One region of the Microbulbifer sp. SH-1 genome, then DNA from elsewhere that is predicted to be linked to it. Evidence: riboswitches for the same ligand, from Rfam matches in the RefSeq annotation. Region 1 holds a riboswitch; the other holds the start of a gene.
The links. Region 1 has a riboswitch for molybdenum cofactor ahead of moaA (GTP 3',8-cyclase MoaA). Riboswitches for the same ligand answer to the same signal wherever they lie in the genome.
Positions count from the first base shown of each region.

Region 2: it holds a riboswitch for molybdenum cofactor, as region 1 does, so the genes downstream of both, moaA (GTP 3',8-cyclase MoaA) here and moaA (GTP 3',8-cyclase MoaA) in region 1, are expected to answer to the same signal.

Region 1 covers NZ_CP046948.1:3,161,787-3,169,584, reverse strand. The annotation lists gene GNX18_RS13005 (NarK family nitrate/nitrite MFS transporter) at 1-1,039, opposite strand, end outside; gene GNX18_RS13000 (nitrate/nitrite transporter) at 1,357-2,658, shown strand; gene GNX18_RS12995 (alginate export family protein) at 2,777-3,982, shown strand; molybdenum cofactor riboswitch at 4,126-4,264, shown strand; gene moaA (GTP 3',8-cyclase MoaA) at 4,253-5,230, shown strand; gene GNX18_RS19765 (hypothetical protein) at 5,234-5,368, shown strand; gene moaB (molybdenum cofactor biosynthesis protein B) at 5,384-5,926, shown strand; gene moaC (cyclic pyranopterin monophosphate synthase MoaC) at 5,931-6,422, shown strand; gene GNX18_RS12975 (MoaD/ThiS family protein) at 6,415-6,660, shown strand; gene moaE (molybdopterin synthase catalytic subunit MoaE) at 6,667-7,122, shown strand; gene GNX18_RS12965 (HesA/MoeB/ThiF family protein) at 7,151-7,798, shown strand, end outside.
Region 2 covers NZ_CP046948.1:2,261,250-2,269,047, reverse strand. The annotation lists gene GNX18_RS09660 (NCS2 family permease) at 1-997, shown strand, start outside; gene GNX18_RS09655 (glycerate kinase) at 1,086-2,402, shown strand; gene pyk (pyruvate kinase) at 2,419-3,894, shown strand; molybdenum cofactor riboswitch at 4,063-4,216, shown strand; gene moaA (GTP 3',8-cyclase MoaA) at 4,199-5,182, shown strand; gene moaB (molybdenum cofactor biosynthesis protein B) at 5,389-5,904, shown strand; gene moaC (cyclic pyranopterin monophosphate synthase MoaC) at 5,913-6,404, shown strand; gene moaD (molybdopterin synthase sulfur carrier subunit) at 6,401-6,649, shown strand; gene GNX18_RS09625 (molybdenum cofactor biosynthesis protein MoaE) at 6,651-7,151, shown strand; gene GNX18_RS09620 (hypothetical protein) at 7,510-7,798, shown strand, end outside.

The DNA.
Region 1 (7,798 bases):
GGTTCATGAACGCGAAGCCGGAGGCCAGCAGGCCGGCGCTCACCGCAGACAGCCCTTCAAAGGTATCCAGGAAAAACAGCGGTAGCATGGACACCACCGCGAGCTCGGAACCGAAGGTGACGAAGTAGGCAAGGTTGAGAATCGCTACCTGCTTGAATTTGTACTTCTCCAGCTCCGGCACGCCGTGTCTGAGGTTGTCCCTGTTCACCCGCCAGATCTGCTGGGTCTGGAACGCGAACAGCAGGGCCAGCACTGTCCACAACAGATAGGTCGTCTGCTGGCTGAGCAGTGCCACCCCGAGCGGTGACAGTTTGTAGACAAGCAGTGCCAGCGCCAGGTACATGGGGATGTTCATCAGCAGGTAAAAATGGAAGTCCCGCTTGCTGGTGACTTCGAGGCCGCCGCTTTTCTTCGGCTTGAAGTAGGTGGAGCCCTTGGGGGTGTTGCGCGCGATACGGAAGTAGACGATACCGTAGAAGAAGGTCAGCACGCCGGTAGAGGCCAGCGCGTAGCGCCAGCCATCGTCGCCGCCAAACAGCAGCGCCAGGGTCGGCAGGGTCATGGCGCCGGCGGCGGAACCGAAATTGCCCCAGCCACCGTAGATGCCTTCGGCGAGGCCCACCTGTTTGGCCGGGAACCACTCGCCCACCATGCGGATGCCGATCACGAAGCCCGCACCCACAAACCCCAGCAGGAAGCGGAACAGTGCCAGCGCCTCGTAGCTGCTGGCAGACGCGAATCCCATGCACAGGAAGGAGGAAATGATCAGCAGCATACTGAAGATGTGCCGCGGTCCGAAGCGGTCGACGAGAATACCGATCACGATGCGCGCGGGAATCGTCAGTGCCACGTTCAGGATCAGTAGCGCCTTGATCTGCTGGCTGCTGAGCTCGAAGGCCTCCTTGATGAACACTATCAGCGGCGCGTGGCTGAACCACACCAGAAATGTCAGGAAAAATGCAAACCAGGTGATGTGCAGCGTTTTTATCTTCGGGTCTCTCAACGAAAAAAATTGAAAGTGGCCATCGTCTGTCTTCATCGCCGCGCAGCTCCTTGTGAATTCTGGAAGAAAAAAATCAGCAGGTTCGCGCCGATGCTAGAGCGTTGGCGGCGGAGGAAAAGCGCGCGGGAGTGGTAACTCCGGTAGCGGCTGGGGTGGAACTACTCACTTGGGGAGAGGTGGCGCGGGGGAAAATCGCGGGAAAAATGCCGCAAAAACGTGGGCGCCTACCCTGAAGGAGGTAGGCCGGAGAGGTGGGTGCGCGGGTGCGGTGTCATTGGGGGTAAAGTGGCGTCGCCAACCGCACGGCTGCGTAACATATTCCCGACCTGCTTTATTCCCGAGGAATACACCCCATGCACTACACGCAACAGCTGGCCGGCCGCGCCCTGATCGCCGCCACTGCCCTGTTCACCGCCAATTTCTCCGTGTGGATTCTGTACGCGGTGATCGGGCTGGATTTCGCCACGCGCCTCGCGTTGTCCGCCACCGAGTTCGGTGTGCTGTTGGCGGCGCCGATGCTGAGCGGTGCACTGCTGCGTTACCCGGCGGGTCTGCTCAGTGAACGCTGTTCCGCGCGCCGGCTGCTGGTGTGGCAATCGCTGCTGCTGGTGCCCGCGCTGCTGTTGCTGCCGCGGGTGCATGGTTATGTAGCATTGTTGTGGCTCGGGCTGTGGCTGGGGATTGCGGGGGTGAGCTTTGTGTTGGGGGTTCGTTACCTGAGCCCCTGGTTCGAGTCGCGCAATCAGGGTTTTGCGCTCGGCGTATTTGGCGCCGGCAATGTGGGGGCGGCCATTGCGCTCGCCTGCGCGCCGGCGGTGGCCAACTGGCTGGGCGACGCGATGGTGGGGCCGGTATTCGCCGCCGGTTTGCTGCTGGTGACGCTGCTGTTCGCGCTGTGGGCGCCGAAGGAAACACCCTATATGCGCAGCCGCCGGCAGCCGCCGCTGTCGTTCCATCTCGAGCCGCTTACCGACCTGCGGGTGTTGCGCTTCGGGCTGTATTATTTTTTTGTCTTCGGCAGTTTTCTCGCGCTGCTATTGTGGCTGCCGCGCTATTACGTGTCCGCCTACGGCGCGGACACCAAAACCGCCTTGTTGCTGACGCTGCTGTTCGCCACCCTGTCGAGCTCGGTGCGCGCGGTGGGCGGCTGGTTTGCCGACCGTTATGGCGCGCGCGCGGTGAACTGGAGCGTGTTCTGGACCTGTCTGGTGTGCCTGTTCTTCCTCAGTTACCCGCCCACCAGCATGACCATCCACGGTGTCGAGCGGGATGTGCAACTGAATATCGAGGTGGGCATTGAACTGTTTACCCTGTTGATCCTTGTAATCGGTATTGCCCAGGGCTTCGGGCGCGCTTCGGTGTACCGCATCGTGTTCGACAAGTACCCGCGGCAGATGGGCAGTGTCAGCGGGCTGGTGTCCTCCATCGGCGCGCTCGGCGGCTTCAGCCTGCCGGTGCTGTTCGGCCTGGCACAGGACATTGTGGGTATTCACAGCGCCGCATTCATGGTGCTCTACGGCGTACTGGCCTGTTGCATGCTGGTGATGTATCTGGCGCTTGAACGCGAGCGCACGCGGGAGCGGCTGATGTTTGCCCGTGCGCATAACTTTCTGCACGACGCCGATACGCTGCCGGATCTGCCCCTTCGGGAGTAGCGTGGCGCGACCGGGGGAGTAGCGGCGCCGCGCTGTGCCACTTTCGGGTGAATTTCCCGCACGGCGCAGTCGCGATAGTTTCCCTACCCGGAACTGTCATCGCCGCTGAGGAAACCCCATGAAAACATGCCGCCTTGCCCATGCCGTCCGCCACACCCTGTTCATCGCCGCCGGCAGTGTCGTTACCCTGCCCACCGTCGCGGAGACCGTGAACACTGTCACCGATGCCCTGATGGGCGGCGACGCGCGCCTGGGGCTCCGCTACCGCTTCGAAGGCGTGGATCAGGACAATTTCAGCGAGGACGCGAGCGCCTCCACCCTGCGCTCGCGCCTCACCTGGACCAGCGGCGACTACCGCGGCTTCACCGGCGTGCTGGAACTGGATGATGTCAGCGCCATCGGCAATCCACACTACAACTCCACCATCAACGACAACAGCACCTACCCGGTGGTAGTGGACCCGGTGGGGACCGAAGTCAATCAGGCCTATATCCGATACCGCGGGGAAAACTCCGTGGCAACCGCCGGCCGCCAGCGTATCAATCTCGACGGCCAGCGCTTTGTCGGCGGTGTGGGCTGGCGCCAGAACGAGCAGACCTATGACGGATACCGCTACCAGTACGGCTCGGAAAAGAGCCTGCAGCTGGATTACAGCTACGTATACAACGTCAACCGGATTTTCGGCGAAGACAGCGTCAATGCCGACCTCAGCGGCGATATCCAGCTGTTCCATGGAAGTTACCCGGTGACAGAGCGCCACAGGCTCAGCGCGTTTGTCTACGAGCTGGACTTCGACCGCGCGGCAAACGCATCCAGCCGAACTCTGGGCGTCGACTACAAGGGTGGCTTCGGCCCGCTCAAGGCCAGGCTAAGCTACGCCAGACAAACCGAAACCGGCGACAGCGCCCTGGCGTACAGTGCCCCCTACTATCTGGCGGAACTTGGTGCGGCGCTGGGCACGGTAAACATGTGGGTTGGCGGCGAAGTGCTGGGGGCCGACAACGGCAGCGGCTTTGCCACGCCGCTCGCCACATTGCACAAATATCAGGGCTTCGCCGACAAGTTCCTGGCAACACCGGCAGATGGCGTCGAGGATCTGTATGTCGGTGTCGCCATGAAGGTTGCAGGAGGCAACCTCGACATAACCTATCACAGCTTCAGCGCCAGCGAGGGTGGGGCGGATTACGGCGGTGAGTGGGACCTCAGCTTTGCACGCAAACTGACCGAGCAGTTGAGTGGCGAAATCAAGTACGCCAGTTACCGTGCCGACACCTTCAGCGTGGATACCGACAAAGTGTGGCTGATGTTCACTGCGAATTTCTGAAGCGCAAACCCGGGTTGTAAAAGGTTGTGGATGACGTTTTTCAACAAGCCGCTAAAACGGGGCTCTCCTGCTCGCGACATACACTCCTCCCCCGGGAGTACCACCATTGCCCCGAGCGGAATAATACGGTGTTGATACACTGACTGCGGTTTAAACACCGAGTCCCTTTACCTACACGGCCACTGCCGCAGGGTGCCGGGACCGTGGCCATACCGGCCACCAGGGTTGCGCGGGAAACCGCGCGGCCTCCTGAATCTGGAAAGGCGTTTAATGTTACAAGACAGTTTTGGGCGCAGGTTCTACTACCTGCGCCTGTCCGTGACCGACATCTGCAATTTCCGCTGCAATTACTGCCTGCCGGATGGCTATCAGTGCGGCCAGTCGAGTGCGCGGGAAAATCCGCTCAGCGTTGTCGAGGTGGGCACGGTGGTAGGAGCCTTTGCTTCCCTCGGCACGGAAAAGGTACGCCTTACCGGCGGAGAACCGTCGCTGCGTAAAGATCTGGAGCAGCTGATCGAAACCGTCAAAAGCGTCGACGGCATCCGTTGTGTCGCCATCACTACCAACGGCTACAGACTCCCCATGGAAATCGACGCCTGGCAGCGCGCCGGGCTGGATCAACTCAACGTCAGTATCGACAGCCTGGACCCGCAGCAATTCCGGGCAATTACCGGCCACGACAAGCTGGATACAATCCTGTGTGGTATCGACCGCGCGCTGGCACTGGGCATTCCCACCAAAGTCAATGCGGTGTTACTGCGCGAGCACAACTTCGCCGAGTACAATCACTTTCTCGAGTGGATCCGGGTCACACCGGTGAGCCTTCGCTTTATCGAGCTGATGCGCACCGGCGACAACCGCGATTTCTTTGCCAGCAACCATGTAGCCGGCAGCGATATCGAAAAGCTGCTGCTGCGCACCGGCTGGGAGCAGGTGGTGCGTCCCCGCGATGCCGGGCCGGCGAAAGAATACGCCCATCCGGACTATGCCGGTCGCATTGGCCTGATCATGCCCTATAGCAAAGATTTCTGTGTCAGTTGCAACCGGCTGCGCATGTCTGCCCAGGGCGCGCTGCACCTGTGCCTGTTTGCAGAGCAGGGCATCGATCTGCGCGATGCCATCGGCGGCGGCGATCACCAGGCGCTGGCGGAGCAGATCCGCGCCGCCGTGTGTGGCAAGAATGCCAGTCACCAGCTGGCCAGCGGCTTTACCGGTGCCACCCGCAACCTGGCGATGCTGGGAGGCTGAACGGTGTCCCGGCAGTTCACCAGTTGTGGCGCGCGCCAGCTGACGATGCCTGTGCGTGCGCAGAGCTTCAGCAACATGAATACCCCCGCCGAATACGCGGCGAACTACCCGCAACAACTTTTACCTGAATCAGACTGAACGGACGGACGCATTATGGCTGGACACGCTGAACAAACTTTCGAGCCCCTCAATATCGCGGTGTTGACCGTGTCCGACACCCGCACCAGCGACAACGACACCTCCGGCGCCTATCTGGTGGATGCGCTGCAGCACGCGGGCCACCGGCTGATGGAAAAACTGATCGCCCCCGACGATGTGTACCAGCTGCGCGCGGTGATCTCGCGCTGGATCGCCGAGCCGCAGATCCAGGTGGTGCTGGTCACCGGCGGCACCGGGTTTACCGATCGCGACTCCACCCCGGAGGCACTGCTGCCACTGTTCGACAAAACCGTGGAGGGGTTCGGCGAACTGTTCCGGCATATTTCATTCGGCGAGATCGGCAGTTCCACGGTGCAATCGCGCGCACTCGCCGGGTTGGCCAACCACACCCTGATCTGCTGTATGCCCGGCTCTACCGGCGCCTGTCGCACTGCCTGGGAAGGCATCCTGCTCCAGCAGCTGGACTCGCGTCACCGCCCCTGTAATTTCGTGCCGCATATCCGCGCGGCGCAGCCAGCCTGCGAATCCCGGGAGTGATGGGATGAGCCGGTTGACCCATCTCAACGAGCGCGGTGAGGCAAACATGGTGGACGTCACGGATAAAGCCATAAGCGAACGCAGTGCCCGCGCCGAAAGTGCCGTGCACATGAGTGCCGAAGCGTTCGAGCTGCTGGTGACCGGCAGCAACAGGAAAGGCGATGCACTGTCAGTGGCGCGCATTGCCGGTATCCAGGCGGCGAAGAAAACCTCTGAGCTGATTCCGCTGTGCCACCCGCTGGCACTGACCAAAGTGGACGTGGAATTTGAATTGTTGCCCGAGAAGCACTGCGTGCACATTTTTAGCTACTGTCGCCTTGCCGGCCGTACCGGGGTGGAAATGGAAGCACTGACTGCCGCCGCGGTGGCGGCACTGACCGTCTACGACATGTGCAAGGCCGTGGACCCGGCAATGGAGATCGGCCCCACCCGCCTGGTGGAAAAATCCGGCGGCAAACGGGGGCACTGGCACTGTGATGAGGTGACACATGGTTAAGGTTCTGTTTTTTGCCAGCCTGCGCGCGCGCCTGGGCACGGCCGAGCACTGTTTGGAAGATTTTTCCGGCAGCGTGGCCGAGTTGCGCAACCGTCTCGGTGAGCTGTTCCCTGACTGGCAGGCGCCGCTGCAAGCTGCCGATATTCAGGCGGCGGTCAACCAGGAGATCGCCGCGGCGACTACCCGGATTACCGATGGCGATGAAGTCGCATTTTTCCCGCCGGTCACCGGAGGTTAAGAGGCGATGGATTTTATTGACGTCCGCACGGCGCCCTTTGCGGTGGGCGATGAGTATGCGGCACTGCGCGCGAACAACCGCAGCGACGGAGCCAGCGCCCTGTTTGTTGGTTCGGTGCGCGACTTCAATGCCGGGGTCGGTGTCAGCGGCCTGGCGCTGGAACACTATCCGGGCATGACCGAAAAAAGCCTGCAGCGCATCGTCAGTGACGCACGCACCCGCTGGGAACTGGGCCGGGTGCGCCTGCTGCACCGTGTCGGCGCCATGGCCGTGGAGGAGGATATCGTATTCGTGGGAGTAACCAGCCCCCACCGCCAGGCGGCGTTCGCTGCCTGCCAATACATTATGGATCGCCTCAAGACGGAGGCCCCCTTCTGGAAGCTGGAATCCGGCGAGACCGGCGACACCTGGGTGGCCGCCCGCGACAGCGACCGACGGGAGCTGGAAAAGTGGGCCCGATAGCAATGTGAATTTTCGATGGGAAAACTACGTGATCAGTCATAAAGATCGTATCCGCTACAGTCGCCAGATCATGTTGCCGCAAATGGGCGAAGCGGCCCAAGAGAAGCTTGCCAGTGCCCGGGTGATGGTAGTGGGGCTGGGAGGCCTGGGTTGTCCGGCCGCGCTATATCTCGCTTCAGCAGGTATTGGTGAACTGCATCTGGTCGATGGAGATACGTTGGCGCTGTCGAATTTACAGCGCCAGATCCTGTACAAATCAAACCACATTCACAAGCCTAAGGCGCTGGTTGCCGCCCAGCAATTGGGGGCCGTGAACCCACATATCCGGATACTGCCTTATGTAAAAAAGGCAAGCGAGGCCTGGCTTTCAGAACACGCGTCTCGCGTGGATCTGGTACTGGACTGTACCGATAACCAGCGAATTCGCCAGAGTATTAATCGGGTCTGCAGGGAGATGGCGGTACCCGTGATCATGGCCTCAGTGCAGGGCTTTTCGGGTCAGTTGGTAAGCTTTGATTTTCGTCGAAAGGGTTCACCATGCTACACCTGTTTTTTTCCGGATACTGAACAGGAACGAGTGGATAACTGTGAGACATCAGGTGTTATTGGACCTGCACTGGGAATTGTCGGTAGTGCTCAGTCACTTGAAGCGATCAAGTTATTGGCGGGCCTGCCA
Region 2 (7,798 bases), 900 kb from region 1:
GGTGGCGCTGGGCGCGGTGTTTATTGCCGGCGTGCTGTTTGTGCTCATGAGCCTGTCGCGGGTGCGGGAGTGGATCATGAACAGCATTCCCATGTGCCTGCGCTATTCCATGGGTGCCGGGGTGGGGCTGTTTCTGGGGCTGATCGGGCTCAAGTCCGCCGGTATCGTTGTACCCAGTGAGGCCACGCTGCTGACGCTGGGCTCCTTCCGCGAGCCGCAGCCGCTACTGGGAGGACTGTGCTTTCTATTGATCGGGGTACTCAGTTTTTGGAGGGTATTTGGCGCCATCCTGATAAGCATTCTTGTGGTCACTGCCATCGGCTTTGGTATAGGTCTTGTGCAATACGAGGGACTGGTGTCGTCGCCGCCGAGCCTGGCGCCGACCTGGATGGCGATGGACATCCGCGGGGCGCTGGATCTCAGCATGATCAGCGTGGTGCTCGCCTTCCTGTTCATTAATATTTTCGATACCGCGGGTACCCTGATGGGCGTTGCCCACCGCGCCGACCTGATCCAGCCGGATGGTCGTATCGAAAAGCTGCCCCGGGCGCTGAAGGCCGACAGTACCTCCAGCGTGCTGGGGGCGTTCCTCGGCTGCCCGCCGGTGACGAGCTTTGTGGAGAGTGCCGCCGGGGTGGCGGCCGGTGGGCGCACCGGGCTGACCGCGGTCACCGTCGGTGTGCTGTTTGTGCTGTGTATATTCTTTGCCCCACTGGCGGCGATGATTCCTACCTACGCCACCGCGGGCGCGCTGATTTATGTGGCGATGCTGATGATGGGGGGGATCGCCAGGGTGGACTGGGAGGAGCTGACCGACGCTATCCCCGCGCTGGTGACGATGATCATGATGCCGCTGACGTTTTCCATCGCCAATGGCATCGCACTGGGCTTCCTGACCTATACCGTACTCAAACTGTTTACCGGCCAGTACCGGCAGATCTCCCCCAGCCTGTATATTCTGAGTGCGATTTTCCTCGCCAGGTTCGCGTTTCTGTAACACCCGTCGTGGAGCCTTGCCGGGGGCGGAACCATTTTTGCAGGGGTGTGGAAATGCAGAACCGCACGACAATCAGGGAGACATAAAAATGAAGCCGCTACCGCCTCTCACTGCCGATATGGACGCCCCCAGCCTGAACCAGTGGCTGTGCAACCTGGCGGAACTCGCCGTCGCTGCGGTGCACCCGGACAACCTGATGCCCGCCCTCGTTCCCGCAGCTCTGCCTGAGCCCGGGCGCAGAACCCTGGTGGTCGGTGCCGGCAAGGCCAGTGCGGCGATGGCGGCGGCGCTGGAGCGCGCGTGGTTGGAGTGCAACCCCGGTGCGGATATCGAAGGGCTGGTGGTGACGCGCTACGGGCACGGCGCACATTGCGCACATATCGAGGTGCTGGAAGCGGCCCACCCGATGCCGGACAAACTGGGTGAACAGGCCGCCGTGCGGATGCTGGATGCGGTGGCAGGGCTCACCGAAGACGATCTGGTGATCGCGCTCATTTCCGGCGGCGGCTCCGCACTGATGAGCCTGCCGGCACCGGGCCTGACACTAGAGCAGAAGCAGTCCATCAACCGCGCGCTGCTGCGCAGCGGCGCGCCTATTCGCGATATCAATACCGTGCGCCGCCATCTGTCCGCCATCAAGGGCGGGCGTCTCGCCGCCGCCGCACATCCCGCGCGGGTTATCACTTACCTGATTTCCGATGTGCCCGGCGACGAACCCACCCTGATCGCCTCCGGCCCAACCCTGCCGGACACCTCAACCCCGGCAGACGCGCTGGCGATACTCGAGCACTACGGCATCGACATTCCCGCGCCAGTGCGCGCACACCTGCAGGCCGCGAACACGGCACCCGATCCGGCGGATGCGGAATTTTCCGGTGACAGGGCGGTAATGCTGGCAAAGGCCGCGGATGCGCTCGAGGCCGCGCGCGATGTGGCAGCGGCAGTGGGCGTTGAGGTGCGCGTGCTGGGCGACAATCTCGAAGGCGAGGCGCGGGAGCTGGGGGCTTCTCACGCGGCATTGGCACTCCTGAGCCAGCAGCAGGCTGCGCAACCGCTGCTGATTCTCTCCGGCGGCGAGACCAGCGTGACGGTGACGGGCAATGGCCGAGGCGGGCGCAATGTGGAATACCTGCTGGGTCTGTTCAACGCGCTCGAAGGCGCTCCGGGCATTTACGGGCTCGCCATCGACACTGACGGTATCGACGGTTCCGAAGACAATGCCGGCGCATGTTTCTCACCGGAAGACTGGCAGAAAGCGCGCGCACAGGGGCTGAGCCCCGAGAACTATCTTTCCAACAACGACGCCTACAGTTTTTTCGCGGAACTCGGCAATCTGATCGTCACCGGCCCCACAAGGACCAACGTCAACGACTTTCGCGCTATTCTGGTGCTGCCTGATAAATAGAATCTAAGAGGTGTTCATGTCTCAACTGCCCGGCGGTCAGCGCACCGCCAGCCCCCTGCGTCGTACCAAGATTGTCGCCACCCTCGGCCCCGCCAGCGACAAGCCCGGCGTATTGGAGCGAATGCTGAAGGCCGGTGTGGATGTGGTGCGGCTGAACTTCTCCCACGGCACGGCGGAAGACCACCGCAGCCGCCTGCAGAAAGTGCGGGAAATTGCCGAGCGCCTGGGTAAGACCGTCGCCGCCCTCGGTGACCTGCAGGGCCCCAAGATCCGCATTGCCCGCTTCAAGGACAACGCCGTGACCCTGCACGAGGGGGACAATTTCGTGCTTGATATGGCGCTGGATACCAACGAGGGCGACGAAAAGCGCGTGGGTTGCGATTACAAGGAGCTGGTGGCAGATGTGGCCGCCGGCGACGTGTTGCTGCTGGACGACGGCCGCGTGGTACTGACGGTAGATGCGGTCAGCGACACCGAGGTGCACACCACCGTAACCGTGGGTGGCCGCCTCTCCAACAACAAGGGCATCAACAAGCAGGGCGGCGGCCTCTCCGCCGCGGCGCTCACCGACAAAGACAGGGCAGACCTGAAAACCGCCGTGGAGATCGGTGTGGACTACCTCGCCGTGTCCTTTCCCCGCCACGCCGCGGACATGCAGGAGGCGCGCACACTGCTGGGTGAGGCGGGCCGGCATATCGGCCTAGTCGCCAAGGTGGAGCGCGCGGAAGCGGTGGCGGACGAACAGACTTTGGACGATATCATCTGCGCGTCAGAAGCGGTGATGGTGGCCCGCGGCGACCTGGGGGTGGAGATCGGCGATGCCGCGTTGATCGGCGTGCAGAAACGCATGATCAAACGCGCCCGCCAGCTCAACCGCGCGGTAATCACCGCCACCCAGATGCTCGAGACCATGATCACCGCACCACTGCCCACCCGCGCCGAAGTGTTCGACGTGGCCAACGCAGTGCTCGATGGCACCGACGCCGTGATGCTGTCCGCCGAAACCGCCGCCGGCAACTTCCCGGTGGAAGCGGTACAGGCCATGCACCGACTCTGCCTCGGTGCCGAGCGTGAGCGCTCCGCGCAGGAATCCGGCCACCGCATGCACCAGGGCTTCACCCGTATCGACGAGACCATTTCGCTCTCCGCCATGTACGCCGCCAATCACCTGGAGGGCGTCACCGCCATCGCCTGCATGACCCAGACCGGCTACACCCCCCTCATCGCCTCGCGCATCCGCTCCGGCCTCCCCATTGTCGGCCTCGCCCACGACCCGCTCGCCCAGCGGCGCATGGCGCTGTACCGCGGAGTGACATCGATACTGTTTGTGCCAGGTGAAGGGGAGGGCGACCGCGAGCTGAACCTGCGCGCGCTGGAAGTGCTGAAAGACCGCGGCATCGTCTCTAGTGGCGACAAGGTCATACTGATCCGGGGCGACCTGATGCAGTCCCATGGTGGCACCAATACCCTGAAGATCCTGGATGTGGAGTAGCCCCTGGTGCGTTATGGCTGAAATTTTGCATAGGGAAAACCTGCACGAGAACATTTGCAGCAAGCGGCCGAAGCCGGTATAGATGACCGTCTACAGCCGATGCCAGTCAAAGGCCAACATTGTTCAAAGGACCACTAGACTGACCGAATAAACCAAACCCGGCCGCTAATGGTCGAATTACACCGAGCCAGCCGCGCTAAGTCCCGGGATCCGATCCCGGATACGCGCGGATGGCCGCGGGCGGCAACGCCAGCCCGCCAGGGTCGCAAGGGAAACCGAACGGCCTCCCGCATTTGGAAAGGTGATGAAACAGAACGACATACTGCAAGACGGCCACGGCCGTCGCTTCTACTATTTGCGCCTGTCCGTGACAGACGTCTGCAACTTCCGTTGCGACTACTGCCTGCCCCACGGCTACCAGGCCCGGCACCAGCAGCCCGACCTCAGCGTCGCCGAAGCCAGCACCGTCATGCGCGCCTTCGCCCAGCTCGGCACCAGAAAAGTGCGCTTAAGCGGCGGTGAACCCTCACTGCGCAAAGACCTGCCGGAACTTATCCACAGCGCCAAAACCACCCCCGGCATAAAGCGCGTCGCCGTCACCAGCAACGGCTACAAACTCCCCGCCGTCATCGACCGCTGGCACCACAACGGCCTCGACCAGCTCAACATCAGCATCGACAGCCTCGACCGGAAAGAATTCGCCCACATCACCGGCCACGACTGCCTGCCCAAAATCCTCACCGGCATCGACCGCGCACTGGAACTGGGCATTGCAACCAAAGTAAACGCCGTACTGCTCAACGATGGTGCGCACACCCGCCTACACCAGTTCCTGGCCTGGCTCAAAACCACCCCGGTCACCCTCCGCTTCATCGAACTCATGCAGACCGGCGACAACCGCGACTACTTCGCCAGCAACCACCTGCGCGGCACCGACATCGAACAACAGCTCATCGAAACCGGCTGGCAACTACTACCACGCCCGCTCGACGCCGGCCCCGCACGGGAATACGTCCACCCGGACTACGCCGGTCGCATCGGCCTCATCACCCCCTACAGCAAAGACTTCTGCAATACCTGCAACCGCCTGCGCGTTTCCGCCCAGGGCAAACTGCATCTCTGCCTGTTTTCCGACACCGGCCTCGACCTGAGAGAAACCATCCGCACCGGCGACGCCGACGCACTGGCAGAAAAGGTGAGAGCACTGATCGGCAACAAAGAAGTCAGCCACTACCTGCAGCAGGGAAATACGGGGGCAACCCAGAATCTCTCGATAATCGGCGGTTGACCACAATATTTTCAAGGCTTACGAAGCACAAAAATTTGAATTGAAGATCGGGTGCCGGGTGTGGGTTTTCAGGATCGTCGCAAACAGGATGTTTGCGCCGAAGCGCCCAGGGATGGGTTCACAGCGGTCCTGAAAACCCACACCCGGTGACCGGTCGCCACGAACCCAGAACAGAGCACCAACAGGCTACGGAGCACAAAACCAAAATGTCTCATGCCCCTATAAATAAAAACCAGAAACTCAATATCGCAATCCTCACAGTGTCCGACACAAGAACCGAAGAAAACGACACCTCAGGAAAATACCTGGTAGAAGCCCTGCAGGAAGACGGCCACACCCTCGCCGACAAAGCCATCGTCATCGACGACAAATATCTCCTGCGCGCCAAAGTCTCCGCCTGGATCGCCGACCCAGAGATTCACGTCATCATCTCCACCGGCGGCACCGGCTTCGCCGGCCGCGACTCCACCCCCGAAGCCATCGCCCCGCTACTCGACAAACACATCGACGGCTTCGGCGAAATGTTCCGCTCCATCAGCTATGAAGAAATCGGCTCCTCCACCATCCAGTCCAGAGCGCTCGCCGGCATCGCCAACCGCACCCTCGTCGCCTGCCTCCCCGGCTCCACCGGCGCCTGCAAAACCGGCTGGACCAAACTGCTAAGAGAACAACTCACCGCCAGCCACACCCCCTGCAACTTCGTAGGCTATCTGACTAAGTAATCAACACCATGACCCTCACACACCTGAACCAGAAAGGCGAAGCCAGCATGGTCGATGTCACCGACAAAGACATCACCGACCGCTCCGCACGCGCCCAATCCGCCGTCGCCATGTCCGCAGACGCCTTTGCGCAGCTCCAAGCCGGCAACAACAAGAAAGGCGATGTGCTCGCCACCGCACGCATCGCCGGCATCCAGGCCGCCAAGAAAACCGCCGATCTCATTCCCCTGTGCCACCCGCTCGCCCTCACCAAAGTACAGGTGGATTTCGAACTGGATGAAGCAAACCGCACCGTGAATATTTCCAGCTTCTGCCGCCTCGCCGGTCGCACCGGCGTGGAAATGGAGGCACTCACCGCCGCCAGCGTGGCCGCGCTCACCATTTACGACATGTGCAAAGCCGTCGACCCGGCCATGGTCATCGGTCCCACCAAACTGCAGGAAAAAACCGGTGGCAAGCGCGGCCACTGGACACCGGAAAATACGGAGACCAACACGTGATCAAGGTACTGTTCTTTGCCGGCCTGCGGGAGCAGCTCGGCTGCGACGCACTGGACGTGGATACGGCGGACATCGCCAGCATCGCCGAACTGCGCAGCCGACTCGCCGGAAAAGACGCTGCATGGCAGTCCGCTCTTGCCAGCGAACAATTGCAGGTGGCCGTGAACCAGCAACTCGCTAACATGCACGCCGACGTCAAGGACGGCGACGAAGTCGCCTTCTTTCCGCCGGTCACGGGAGGCTGAGGTGGCCGCAATAATTTCCGTTTCCGTACAGGTCGAGGGATTCGATCCGGGCGAGGAATACCGGTCTCTGCGCAGCGAAAATTTCGCCGACGGCGCCACTGCCATGTTTGTGGGCAACGTGCGGGACTTTTCGCCAATAGAGCCCGTAGGCTCCCCAGTCGAAAACAGTAAGGGCAATTCGGTTGCAGTACTCGAGCTGGAGCATTACCCCGGCATGGCGGAGTCGGCGCTTACTGACATTGCACGGCAGGCTGCCCAACGCTGGCCGCTCGGGCGCGTGCGGGTGATACATCGCTTCGGGCAGTTGCGGGCTGGAGAGGAGATCGTGTTTGTGGGCACCAGCTCCGCCCATCGCCAGGCCGCACTGGATGCCTGTGCATTTATCATGGACTTTCTGAAAAGTCGTGCACCTTTCTGGAAAAAGGAGATCGGGCAAGGCGCAGAGAGTGGTCACTGGGTGCAGGCACGCCACAGTGACGAGGATGCCCTGAAAAAATGGTAGCGAATTCTCCACAGCCAGAAGTGAGCACTCGCTTTTGCGCTTGACCCTGAAATATTTGAAGTGCTCGCTATTTATCCGCACGAAATTTGATTTGGTTCCGCCGTTGCATCCAAAAACGTGACCGCGCGCACAAGGGTACTTTGCGCAACGCTCGTGAAACCTGTCACATAATCGAGCTTTTTTCTCTTGTGCTTTGAATTTTAAGAAAAAATTCTTATCCAACTCTCTGCGCGAGTTTTGAAGCGCCTCACATATCCCTGCGCCCCCCTTGCCATACAATTCCACCGCAAATCGCTCTTGCCTGACATTTATGGCGAGCGAAATCCAATTCAGGGTTGGGGTTCGAGGTAAAAGGGATATGTACAGAATTCTGATGGCAGCCGCCGTGCTGATACTGGCGGTTGCGACCAATGCGCAAGAAGTCAGCCGGGAAGAAATCCGTGGCCTCGATGAGCAGATCCAGGATGTGAAGAAGGATGTGATCGGTCTCACGTCTGAGCTCAACCGTCTTGAAGAAAAACTGCTCTTCCCCTCCAACACCCAGGTTGCCCTGTTTGTCTCCCTGCCTGATAGTAAGGAGTTCAGTCTGGAATCCGTCGAAGTAAAGCTCGACAACCAGATCGTCGCCCACCACCTCTACACCTACC